DNA from 3 places in the Ruegeria sp. CRTD044 genome. Region 3 is predicted to be linked to each of the others. Evidence: riboswitches for the same ligand, from Rfam matches in the RefSeq annotation. Region 3 holds a riboswitch; each other region holds the start of a gene.
The links. Region 3 has a riboswitch for cobalamin ahead of AC2FNL_RS04650 (DUF1636 family protein). Riboswitches for the same ligand answer to the same signal wherever they lie in the genome.

Region 1 (4,196 bases), on a different contig from region 3:
ATCGTTTTGCACGCGCCGCTTCTTCAGTTTGAAGGAGCTACGGTTCCAGACGTTGTTCCCAATGTACTTCTCATTGATCAGGATTTGATGCACGGTCCCGCGGGTCCAGGCGCGATCGAGGTCCGTTAGAATGCCGCGGGTATTCAGAGCCTCGGCAATTTCGGTTTCGGACTTTTGGCCTTCAACGAAGGCGAGGAAGATTTCTCGGACGACGGCGATCTCCTCTGCAGGGCCTGGGACTAGGGTGACGCGATCCGTCTGAATGCTCTTGTGCTCGCCGCGCTCCAGGATGCCTTTCGCGACCCCATGCTCGTCGATCAGCATGCGCCGCAGGCCGAAGCCGGGCGGACCGCCTTGGCGATAGCCCAGTTCGATCAAACGGCTTTGACCGATGAAGACCTTTTGCGAGAGTTCCCGGCTGTACTCGCCTGCCATGGCGCGCTTGACGCCTTTGACGATGGTGGAGACCGGGCTGCCGTCGTTTTCGAACTGCTCGGCGCAATAGATGACGGAGATGCCGGCGCGTTTGCAGATGTACTCGTAATAGGCGCTTTCGTCCGCATCCTGAAACCGACCCCAGCGGCTGATATCGTAAACGAGCACCGCTTCGAAATCGGCTTTGCCGGATTGAATATCGTCGATGAGCTGCTTGAGCCCATCTCGGCCCTGGATCCTTAGACCGCTCTTTCCCTCATCCGAATAGGTGCGGACGATCTCGATCCCGCGCTGCTCCGCGTAATGCGCGATCGAGTCAGACTGGTTCTCGGTCGAATAGCGTTGGTGCTCGGTCGACATCCGGACGTATTGAGCGGCGAGCCGAGGCTGCGCTCCCTTTGGCGCCATTGCGCCTCCGTCATGTCCGTCCCTCCAGCTCAAGAACCGAGCCTTTCATTTTTCGCCTTCGGCAAGTCACGGGAAATGCCTGTGATTCCATGGTGCCGAAGCATAGACGCGGAGGTTCGGAAAAATGTTTCCTAAGATGGGCAAGACTTTTCCAGATGACGACGAACGAAAGGTCGATCGATTAAAATACCAAATGGCAATTGCAGCGGCGCTGAAGCATGAGCTCGGCGGATCTCATCGGGCGATCAAGATCGTGATGCGCTGGACGGGTGTCTCGGAGCGAACGGCCAAGAACTGGCTCGCAGGCTCCCACGGTCCGGCTGGAGAGCATCTGGTCGAGCTCATGCGGAATTCGAACGAGGTGTTGGCTGCGGTGCTTGTGTTGTCCGGGCGAGGCGAGTTGAAGATTGGGGCGGGACTTCACGAAACTCGCGAGGCCCTTCTTCAGGTGCTCAATGTCTTGGACGGCCTTCTCGGAACTTCCGAGGCAGGGGCGGGTGAAAGCGAGTAGGCGGTGTTTCGCGCCAGGTGCGCGGCACTCCTGAGTAGAGTGACGTTCAGTTCGAAGTCGCTTCGCTCGATCAAAACCGAGAAAATTCAAAAAGTTAGAAAATCGCCCGGAGTTCGCAGGGTGTTCCCGTGTGCCGCCATTTTAGTAGAGACTGGTTCGCATTGGTCTCCCAGCACCGCCATTACCCATTGATATGGCTAAAATAGTGAAGGGCTTGCTTTCAAGTTCTACACTTTTGCTGCGCGCCTTCGCCGGTGCTCCGCCAGCTTCAAGCACCGTTTGGCAGATGAGCTGCTCTTGCCGGGCGGTGACATCGAACGTCTCAGAGACCAGCCTGTCACTCAGCACTGTCTGGGGTGGGCCAGGTGACGGCATCCACCGACAGCAAAGGCGCGCTCATGAGGCGCAATCCGCATCTTCCGAAGACGCAGCCATCGCGGCTGGAATGCGGGCCAGTGTTGCGTGGCGAAGCCCGGCCGGGCAGTCGACCGAGTTGCACCATCCATCGCGCAACTGCTGGTACAGCCGGGCGAATTCCACCAATGCCCCGGTCTCTTCAGACGTCAGGCCGCCAAACAGGTAATATGCCTTGCCCGGCGCGTGATAGGCGACGGTACAGGGCCGGTTGCACCCGGCCATGCAGGCGGCACCGGAAACGTCAAAACCTGTCAAACCGTCGTCTTCGGCCAGCGCGGCGCGCAATCGTCCGATCAGGTCAGGTCCGGGGCGTACGGCTGCACCCTTGGGTCGGCAAGATAGGCAAACCGCGATGTGATGTGTTGATTGTCGGTTCATTTCGCCCTCCGCGAAATCGCGGGCCGGACAGGGAACCAGTCATGTCAGCGGCGTAAGCCGAAAATGCCATCTTGGCCTCCTTCCGGGACACCCCGCCCGGGTTGAGTTGCGTTTGATGATGGCAGGTCTCCTGACTCGCGGTGTATGGCTTGCCCCGCCTTCCCAGACCTATCGGCCCAGTGGCATCCGGGGGTCGCACACCGCCCACAGTTGCGGGGGCAGTCACGGAATTGGCGTCAGAACGGCGCCGCACCGTATTCCCTTTTACCCGACCGCCAAAACGATCGGGAACCATCAGCGCCAATCTCATCAATGAATCGGGCTGCACTGTCAACGACGTTCTGAGCGGCTGCGTGATCGAGGAATCCAAGCGCCCGTTCAGCACCAGCTGAGCGATAGGCCGTGCAGCGAACTACGGTGTTTCAACCAAGTGGATTCGGATAGCCCGGAAGGTCCGGAGACACAGCGGCGCAAGCGGGTAGATGGCAAAACCTCTGTGAGCGGCCTCGCCTTTTCCCTTTGAATGCAGAATCCTATCTTCGGCAAACGTACGAAAATTTACGCGCGGAAAAATCATTGATTTATCCTGTAATTGATTCAAACATACGAATTCGACACAACTTTAGCTTTACCTCCGTTGTTGTCGCTGTCGCCCGTTTCGTCGGGCCCTTCCGACTGCTGGAGTGAGTGCTGGCGGTCGGAAGGCATTTCACGAAGATCAGCGTTGGGAGGACGCGGTGCCCGGACTTAACGTACGATCCCTCCCTCGAAAGTTCGCACCGGCTTTTGCCCATGACGTCATTGCGTCAGCACGCTTTGTTCACGGTCCCGGGGATCAGCAGAAATCCTGTCTGCCAGCCACGTCATTGGCGACAGACTTTTTTGGAACGGGAATTACCAGACCGGGGTATGCTCGAATGACTGCATAGACGTAAGCGCGCGAAAAAGAGGCCACATATTCCACATGTATCGACAAACCCAAAAGGAGAAGAAAGTGATTAACAAAGTCATGATGATTTCAGGCGCGACGTGTTTCGCACTACTAGCGGCCTGCGACGATACGAGCACGTCAAGTGCATCCGCCGAACTGACGCCCGCTCAACAGGCGTGTCTGCGAGACGTGGCCAAAACAACCAACAATTCGCAAGTGGTCGTGCTCTCATCCGCGTTCAGCGAGGCTGGAACACAAGTCACCGTTGGGGTTGGAGAGGATCGGGCTCCGTGGAATTGTATTGCCTACAGTGATGGCGCGACAGCCGGTATTGAGTTCCTGGGCGACGAAGGCGCGTTGTGACCGGTTTGATGCGTAGCCGAAATCGGCTGCGCAGCGCTGGCTTGATACTCTGAGGTCCGGCATGGTCTGCAGAATAACCATCATCGCGTTTGCGACCCTTTACCTGTTGGCGTTGTTTGCGTTCCTGACCGGTACCTTTGGCTGGTTCGGACAGGAACGAGACCCGTTGTCCGGCGTGTTCCTTTTGCCGCTGGGACTGCCCTGGGTACTTGCCGTGGACCTTTTCTCAGAGGCCGCCAAACCGTGGCTCGCGGCGATTGCACCGGTGCTCAACCTGCTGGCACTGGTTTTGATATGCAGATGGGCACGCGGTTTGCGCCAGAAATGAAGGCGGAACTCTTTCCCGCAAAATTGGAGGAAAACATGGGAAAAGTGATCTTGGGGCTTGTGATCGGGCTCATCCTCGGCGTGGTTGGAGCGATGACCTTGGGCGGCGGGGCCGCGATGGGTGTCGGCGTTGCGACAGGCTTGTCCGCCGGTGTGTGCACCACATTGAAGGGAGCCCAGGCCGAGAACCTGATCACCGCCGAGCAAGCAGATCAGATCCTCAATCGCGTGAATTTCGAAATGGCGTCATTGCAAGGAATTGAAACGACGGACGAGATCGTCGGCAGCGCACAGGCATGCGACGAGTTTCTGGCAGAGTTGCGGGAAGCGCAGTGAGGTTTCTGCTCACCGGAAACATAACATTTACGATAGACCGACAGAGGACCTGCTTATGAAACGCAGTTTTTTGAACCTTCTAACTCCCGC
Region 2 (4,196 bases), on a different contig from region 3:
GGTCCGTGATTCTGAAGACCGGGCCAAGCGCTGCAAACTACCTGCACGAGCTGGACCACTTTGCGGCCACCACCGACGGGCAGGACGCGCGCGGGTTTCTTCGGATACGCCTGTCTTTGTGACGGGTTGCCAAGCGGCTGCGTGATGCCTATATCGGCGGTCGAGAGGTTGGCGCGGGCAAGCGCCTCGCCAACCTGGTCAGGTCCGGAAGGAAGCAGCCACAACGAGCCCCGCTTGGGTCGATGTCCAACCTCTCACTTGACGCCGCGCCGCGTATTCGGCCGGGTCAATCCAACCTCTGCATTTTGTCGTTGTTCCTGAAAACCGCGCTTACGGGCGAGTCAGGCGATCAATCGCGGCCAAACGGCACTGCTGCGGCGGGCGAAGGCGCCGATATGACCGATTTCGGACAGTCCGAAATCCTTGGCCTCCAACAAGTGCCGACGGGCGGTCGGACCATAGAGTTCAGCCAGCCGCCAGACGGCGGGCGGTGGCACTGTCTGGTCATCCTCAAACGCAATGATATCCGCCGTGGCGTTCGCCCGGCTCCAATCCGCCTGGGGAAGCGTGTCACCAAGTTCGGGCAGATAGCTGGTGGGCGATGTACACCACTTGCGCCATTGCCAATAGACGCCAGCCGGCAAGTCGGCTCCGAATCCCAGTAGTTTCCCTGGCAGGTACCCCAGGAGACGCACCAGAGGTGGCACATGGCCATACCAGAACAGAGTCGCCAAGCCCTTGTAGGGCCACGGGTGATCAGCCACCGTCACCAAACCTGCGCACACACAGATCATCCGGTCGATCTGTTCGATTTCCGGTTGCAGCGGACCCAGCATTCCACCGACCGAATGCCCGATCACCCACAGTTTTGCCTGCGGGTAGCGACGGCGCATCTCGGCACGCGCTGCGGGCATGTCGATCAGCGCCCAGTCCGCCATCGTGGCCTTCGAGTCCTTCAGCCGCCCGGTCAGCGAATGCTCGAAATCCCGGTAATCATATGTCAGGCAAGCCATACCGCGCTCGGCGGCCAGCCAGCGAGCAAAGTGCTGATAGTAGTCACGTGGCACTCCTGTTGCGCCGTTCAGGACCACAACGGTTTGCGGCTCGACCGCCGGAGTGTAAAGCCGCGCCGCCAGCTGGGTCTGGCCCGACGGAAACTGAAAGTCTTCCACGTCAACCGCGTGCTGCGAATCCAACATCTTTGCCTCCAAACACTCTGGACCGATCGGTCTAATACTTTGTGTCTGGACCATTTGGTCTAGGGCTGTCAATATTCGGCCTGCATGACCCAACGTCCACCAAACACCAAAGATCGCCTGATCGTGACTGCCGCCAAACTGTTCCAGCGCTCGGGCTATAACGGTGTCGGTCTGGCGGAATTGCTGGCCGAAGCGCAGGCCCCCAAAGGTTCGCTGTATCACCATTTTCCAAAGGGCAAGCCGGATCTGGCCCTGGCGGCGGCCAGTTGGGCCTCGGACGGGATGTTGAACATGATCGCTGCGGCATTCGACGACGCCGCGGATTTTCGCGACGGGGTCACCACCCTGTGCCACAAAATCGCGAAGCTGTTCGATACCTCGGCGCAATGGGAGACCTGCCCCATCGCCGCCACCCTGTTCGAAAGCCCCGACAACCGCGCGTTTCGGGAGCATGCCGACCGTCTGTATGAAAGCTGGATCATCGAAGTTCGAAACCACGCCGCGCGGCTCGGAGTTTCCGACCCCGAAAATGCTGCGGATACCCTGTTCATCGTGATGCAGGGCGGCTGGCAATTGGCCCGTGCCCGCAGGGATTCGAATGTGCTGCGCAGACTGCCTGATCTGTTCCCTTGGGACTCACTCCGGCAACCGGGCTGAAACCGTCTTGACTCGATCGCGGATACACCGCTAGCGATGAGGGGATGGTTCCCGTGCCGTTTCGGCCCGGGATGAAAAGGGAACACGGTGCGGTCCAACCCGGAACTCCGGAGCGGACCAAGGCCGCGACTGCCCCCGCAACTGTAGGCGGAGAGCGATGCCGAAAAACCACTGACCGCAAGGTTGGGAAGGTCGGCAAAGCAAAGACCCGCAAGTCAGGAGACCTGCCATCAAACGTGAAACCGAAACTCGGACGGGGTGTCCGGGCAGGGTCTGGCCTTGAAACCGGCGTCTGTCCAAATCCACCCCGCCCAGCGCGCGGAGGGCGCAACATGATTTGGAAGACCGACACCCATGAATTCGCGGCAACAATCTGCCAGCGCACCGGAAAGACCTGCCCGGCACTGGCGCGCATGGCACGGGCCATCGCGCAGGCAATGGCGACGGCGCAGGCCGCTACATCCCCCGACTTCCAAGTGGAAGGCAGCAGCGAACTGGCCCATTGCGAACATGGCTGCACGGCGCGGTTCGATGCACGTCCCGAACGGATCCGCGTGTATTGCGGAGCGGCCGCCGATACCCCGTCCGACTGCCTTGATACCTTTGCCGACATGCTGTTTGACGACCAGCGCGACGCCCTGCCCGCACAGGTCATTGGTGATCGACCCTGTGCGATGCTGCAGGCCACGGCGATCATGCCCGTGGTCAGGGCCAAGCGCGAGTTCCGCGCAACCGCCTGAAGGTCAGGTCGCCAGTGCCTCGCGCGCCGGGGCGATGGCCCAGTCCATCTGAGCATCGGTTTCGACCGCGCAGGGGCGTACGGCCCGCAGGCGTTTCAGGGCCTGTTCCGGCTGCTCGCCGCTTTCGATCATCAAGCGCAGAACAACCATGCCCGACCGCCCGCAACCGCCCCGGCAGTGGACCAGTACCCGCCCGCCGCCCGACAGCGCATGGCGGGCGGCGGCACTGACTTCGGGCCAGCGGCCGGATATCTCGGTCGACGGCGCCGAGAAGTCGGCGACCGGCAGATGCGCCCACCGACAGGCGCGCCGATGAATGTCACAGCCCAATTCGCCTGCACCCACAGAAACCAGTTCGGCAAGGGTTGTCATCGAAATCACCAGCCCCGGCGCCCAGGCTGAAATCAGGTCCAGGTCTCCCTCATAGTCGCCGCCACCGCCGGGAACCGAGGTCAGGGCCAGCGTACCGCCACCCACCTGCAATGCATGAACCACAAGATTTGTCATCAGACGTTCCCCCCGAAACTGGCTGATTGAACTTGATCCGCGCAGTATGCCTCACACCGCGCGCTCGCCAAAGCGAAAAACCTGCACCGGCGCTGTGGACGCGGGGCACCGGGAACTCTACCCTGCATCGTCAGTACGAATCCGTCAGAGCAGACATGACCACACAGTCCAGCCCCGCCTATCAGGTTCTCGCCCGAAAATACCGCCCGGAAACCTTTGCCGACCTGGTCGGTCAGGATGCCATGGTGCGCACGCTGAAAAACGCGTTCGAGGCGGACCGGATCGCGCAGGCCTTCATCATGACCGGCATCCGCGGCACCGGCAAGACGACCACGGCCCGGATCATCGCCAAGGGCATGAACTGCATCGGCCCCGACGGCAATGGCGGCCCAACGACCGAACCCTGCGGCCAGTGCGAGCATTGCGTGGCCATCATGGAAGGTCGCCATGTGGACGTGCTGGAAATGGACGCCGCCAGCCGCACCGGCGTGGGCGACATCCGCGAGATCATCGACAGCGTGCGCTATCGCGCCGCCAGCGCGCGCTACAAGATCTACATCATCGACGAAGTCCACATGCTGTCGACCAGCGCCTTCAACGCGCTGCTGAAAACGCTGGAGGAACCGCCCGAACACGTAAAGTTCATCTTTGCCACGACCGAGATCCGCAAGGTTCCGGTCACCGTGCTGTCGCGCTGCCAACGGTTCGACCTGCGCCGGATCGAACCCGAAGTGATGATCGGCCTGCTGCGCAAGATCGCCACCGCCGAGGGCGCGGAAATCTCGGATGACGCGCTGGCCCTAATCACCCGCGCCGCCGAAGGCTCGGCCCGGGATGCGACCTCGCTGCTGGACCAGGCAATCAGCCATGGTGCCGGCGAAACCACCGCCGATCAGGTGCGCGCGATGCTGGGACTGGCCGACCGGGGCCGCGTTCTTGACCTGATGGACATGATCCTGCGTGGCGATGCGGCCGGGGCCTTGACCGAACTGGGCGCGCAATATGCCGAGGGCGCCGACCCGCTGGCGGTGCTGCGCGATCTGGCCGAAATCACGCATTGGGTCTCGGTGGTGAAGATCACCCCTGACGCGGC
Region 3 (4,196 bases):
ATCTTGCCGCGGGTGACCTCGGGCAGCATCTGCCGCATCACCGCGTCCGAGGCAGCGGGCGACGGCAGGCAGGTGATGACCGCATCGCAATCGCGCATCATCTGCGCCGGGCTTTCACCGGCCTTAGCGCCCTTGGCGGAGAACTCCGCCACAAGATCGGGGTTAAGGTCGTATACCGTCAGGTCGATACCGTTGCGCAGCAGCGACCCCGACAGCTTGCCCCCCACATTGCCCAAACCGATGAACCCGACCTTCATGTTCTGCCCTCCTGCAGGCGCAATTTCGTTGGCCCGAGTATTTCCGTTGCCCACCGACAAAAGAAACGAATAAAAAGTCAGTTTAGATGCAAAAAATTTTGGTGCTGAATGGACCGCCTGCCCAATCCGGCCTGGCTGCGCAGCTTCGAGGCCGCTGCCCGCCACCTGAATTTCACAACCGCCGCGCAGGAACTGGGCCTGACGCAAACGGCGGTGTCGCTGCATATCCGCTCGCTCGAGGCGGACCTCGGGCAGCCGCTTTTTGCCCGCAACGCACGACACCTGTCGCTGACGGAGCTGGGCCAGTCCTATGCGCTGACCGTGCGCCGGGCGTTGTCGGATATCGCGCTATCCACCAACAGCTTGTTCGCCCCCGCCTCGCGACAGGCGTTGACCATCCGGGCGGCGATATCGTCGATGACCTACTGGATCGCGGCCGAGCTGCCCGCGTTCAGCGCGCAGCACCCCGAGATCCCCGTGCGGCTGGTGTCGCATATCTGGAACGACTCGGCCGCGCCTGCCGATGTGGACGTGGAAATCCGGCTGGGCTATGGCGACTGGCCCGGTGTTGCGGCCGACCGGCTGTGCTCGGAGCGGCTGGTGCCCATCTGCCGGGCGCAGGACCCGGCGCCAGACCTGCGCAACGGCCCGTTGATTCACATTCTGGGATACGAGGACAACTGGGCGCGGTACGCCGAGGCCACGAGCATCGACCTGCCCGACCGCCCCGCGCGCCATTCGGCGGATACGACCGTCACGGCACTGCAACTGGTGATGGCCGGCGCGGGCTACGCCACCGTTCTGGAGCGGTTCGCGCTCAACGCCATCGCCCAGGGCGCGCCGATCCGGATTGCGGGGCCGGCGATTCCCTTTACCCAGTCGCACTACCTGATCCGCAGCGTCAGCGCGGCGCCTCCGTCCATCCCCGCCCAGTTGTTCCTCGCGTGGTTGCGCGACCGATTGGCCGGTGATGCCGCGGATTGACCCCGGCAAGTCGCTTTTTCGATCCGACGCAAAGCACTTGCCCCTGCGCGCTTGACAACCCCCCTGCCCGTACCGCATGTCGCTTGCGTTGGTGTCTGTGCAAGCAGATGAAAAGGGAATGCGTCAGCGGTTTTCCGTCAAACGCAGCCGCCCCCGCGACCGTGACCGGAGAGGGTGCCCAAATGCCACTGGCCGCAGGCCGGGAAGGCGGGACATCCGACAGAGCACCGCTCTGACATCCGCAAGCCGGGAGACCTGCCAACGCCCGAAGACAAACCGGACGGGGTGTTCCGGTGTCGGGCCCATGTCCGCAACGTGGCCCGCGCATACCCCGTCCCCCGACAACCGAGTGAGGGGGGATGAGAGACGTGACCGAAACCACACCAGTCGAGCTGCTGGTCTGCACCACCTGCCGACGCGGGCTGCCCATCGAGGACGACGCCCAGCGCCCCGGCACGCTGCTGCACAAGGCGCTGGCCGCCGCCGACCTGCCCGAAGGCATCACCCTGAAGCCGGTCGAATGCCTGTCGAACTGCGATCAGGGTTGCTCGATCGTTCTGCGCGGCGGGCCGTCGCGCTGGACCTTCGTCTATGAGAACCTCAACGAATCCGACCATGTCGAGATCATCGTCGAAGGCGCCACCAAGTACCTGGCCGCCGATGATGGCCTTGTGAAATGGCGCGACCGCCCTGAACATTTCCGCAAGAACTGCGCCGCCCGCATACCCCCGATTGGAGCCTGAGCATGAGCACCCTCGAAAAACTTCCCGTCACTGTCATCACCGGCTTTCTCGGCTCGGGCAAGACCACGCTGATCCGCCACCTGATGTCCGAGCCGCAGGGCAAGCGGCTGGCCGTGGTGGTCAACGAATTCGGCGATGTGGGCGTCGATGGCGAGATCCTGAAAAGCTGCGCCATCCCCGATTGCCCAGCGGAGAACATCATGGAACTGGCCAATGGCTGCATCTGCTGCACCGTGGCCGACGATTTCATCCCCACGATCGAGGCGCTGATGGCGCTGGACCCGCGTCCCGATCACATCCTGATCGAAACCAGCGGTCTGGCCCTGCCGAAACCGCTGCTCAAGGCGTTCGACTGGCCCGATATCCGCTCCAAGATCACTGTGGACGGCGTGATCGCCCTGGCCGATGCCGAGGCCGTGGCCGCGGGCCGTTTCGCCCCGAATGTCGCGGCGGTGGACGCCCAGCGCATGGCCGATGACTCGATCGACCACGAAACGCCCCTGTCCGAGGTGTTCGAGGATCAGATCTCGTGCGCCGACATCATCCTTCTGACCAAACCCGACCTGGCCGGCCCCGAAGGCGTGGCCAAGGCGCGCGAGGTCATCGCCGCCGAGGCGCCGCGCCCCCTGCCCGTAGTCGAGGTTGCCGAGGGCGCGGTGGACGTGCGCGTGGTGCTGGGACTGGAAGCCGCAGCCGAAGACGACATGGACGCCCGCCCCTCGCATCACGATGGCCATGACGACCACGAACATGACGATTTCGAAAGCATCGTTGTCGAGTTGCCCGAACAGACCGATCCGGCGCAGTTGGTCGCCAAAATCGAGCGTCTGGCAAACGAGCTGAACATCCTGCGTGTTAAGGGCTATGCCGCCGTTCAGGGCAAGCCGATGCGCCTGCTGGTTCAGGCGGTCGGCGCGCGGGTGCGGCACCAGTATGACCGCCCGTGGAAGCCGGACGAAGAGCGCCGCTCGCGCCTTGTTGTCATCGCCGAGCATCACGACATCGACGAGGCTGCGATCCGCGGCATCCTGACGGGCGTCACCGAGGCCGCCGAGTAAGCACCGATGCACGTCGTCTTTCGCGAAAGCCACGGGCTCGAGGAAACCGAGACCCCGACCGATCTGGGCCAGAGCCCAGCGGATCTGGTGGTGCTGTCCTTTTCGGACAGCGATCTGGGTGCCTTCGCAGCCGGATGGCATCGCGGCGGCGGGCCCGAGGGGCGGATGCCCTCGTTGCGGCTGGCCAACCTGACGGCGCTTAAACACCCGCTGTCGGTCGATACCTATGTCGAACAGACGCTTCAGGGCGCCAAGGGCATCCTGATCCGGCTGATCGGCGGCGTGCCCTATTGGTCCTACGGGTTGCAACAGGTGCTGGCTCTGGCGCAGGCCAAAGGCATCGCGCTGGCGGTGCTGCCCGCCGACGGGCGCGAGGATACGCGGCTGGACGACTATTCCACCCTGCCGGTCTCGACCCTGCGGCGGCTGGCGCATCTGTGCGATACCGGCGGCGAGGTCGCGGCCCAGGCGGCGCTGGCGCAGATGGCGCTGGCGGCGGGGCTGTATGCCGGTCCGGTGATCGGGGCCAAGACACTACCCGACTGCGGTACGTGGTGCCCGGATCGCGGCGTGATTGCGCCCGAGGACGCATTCGCGGGCGAAGGTCGGCGCATCATCGTAACCTTCTACCGCGCCTACCTGACCTCGGCCGATACCGCGCCGGTCGCGGCCCTGATCCGGGAAATCCGCGCGCGGGGTCATCAGGCGGTGGGGCTGTTTGGGCCCTCGCTCAAGGCGCCTGCGGCGGCTAAATGGCTGGCCGAGAACATCCCCGCGATGGCACCCTCGGCGATCATCAATGCCACCTCGTTTTCGGGCAAAGGCGCGTCGGGCACATCGCCCTTGGACGTGGCGGGCGTGCCGGTGTTCCAGGTCGCGCTGGCGACCTCGCGCCGCAAGGCCTGGGCCGAGGCCGAACGCGGCCTGTCGCCTGCCGATCTGGCCATGCATGTGGTGCTGCCCGAAGTGGACGGGCGCATCTCGGCCGGTGTCGCCTCGTTCAAGGAACCGGGCAAGCGCGACCCGCATCTGGAATATTCCCGCTTCGCCCACCGCCCCGAGCCCAACCGGATCACCGCGATCGTCGACCGGGCGATGGCCTGGGTGGGCCTGGCCGAGAAACCAAAGGCGCAACAGGTCCCCGCGCTGGTCCT

Region 1: linked by a shared signal. The riboswitch ahead of AC2FNL_RS02210 (DUF1636 family protein) and the one ahead of AC2FNL_RS04650 (DUF1636 family protein) in region 3 are both predicted to bind cobalamin.
Region 2: linked by a shared signal. The riboswitch ahead of AC2FNL_RS16470 (hypothetical protein) and the one ahead of AC2FNL_RS04650 (DUF1636 family protein) in region 3 are both predicted to bind cobalamin.

Annotation. Positions count from the first base shown of each region.
Region 1 covers NZ_JBXWSP010000003.1:244,172-248,367, forward strand. Annotated here, with positions in the region: gene AC2FNL_RS02200 (recombinase family protein) at 1-843, opposite strand, end outside; gene AC2FNL_RS02205 (hypothetical protein) at 980-1,354, shown strand; gene AC2FNL_RS02210 (DUF1636 family protein) at 1,751-2,149, opposite strand; cobalamin riboswitch at 2,253-2,460, opposite strand; gene AC2FNL_RS02215 (hypothetical protein) at 3,114-3,443, shown strand; gene AC2FNL_RS02220 (hypothetical protein) at 3,505-3,771, shown strand; gene AC2FNL_RS02225 (hypothetical protein) at 3,768-4,106, shown strand; gene AC2FNL_RS02230 (hypothetical protein) at 4,162-4,196, shown strand, end outside.
Region 2 covers NZ_JBXWSP010000019.1:49,574-53,769, forward strand. Annotated here, with positions in the region: gene AC2FNL_RS16450 (5'-nucleotidase C-terminal domain-containing protein) at 1-122, shown strand, start outside; RNA gene ffs (signal recognition particle sRNA small type) at 162-260, shown strand; gene AC2FNL_RS16460 (alpha/beta hydrolase family protein) at 342-1,199, opposite strand; gene AC2FNL_RS16465 (TetR/AcrR family transcriptional regulator) at 1,284-1,856, shown strand; cobalamin riboswitch at 1,887-2,102, shown strand; gene AC2FNL_RS16470 (hypothetical protein) at 2,189-2,596, shown strand; gene AC2FNL_RS16475 (protein-tyrosine phosphatase family protein) at 2,600-3,103, opposite strand; gene AC2FNL_RS16480 (DNA polymerase III subunit gamma/tau) at 3,259-4,196, shown strand, end outside.
Region 3 covers NZ_JBXWSP010000004.1:355,067-359,262, reverse strand. Annotated here, with positions in the region: gene AC2FNL_RS04660 (NAD(P)-dependent oxidoreductase) at 1-257, opposite strand, end outside; gene AC2FNL_RS04655 (LysR family transcriptional regulator) at 366-1,241, shown strand; cobalamin riboswitch at 1,314-1,518, shown strand; gene AC2FNL_RS04650 (DUF1636 family protein) at 1,601-1,984, shown strand; gene cobW (cobalamin biosynthesis protein CobW) at 1,987-3,042, shown strand; gene cobN (cobaltochelatase subunit CobN) at 3,049-4,196, shown strand, end outside.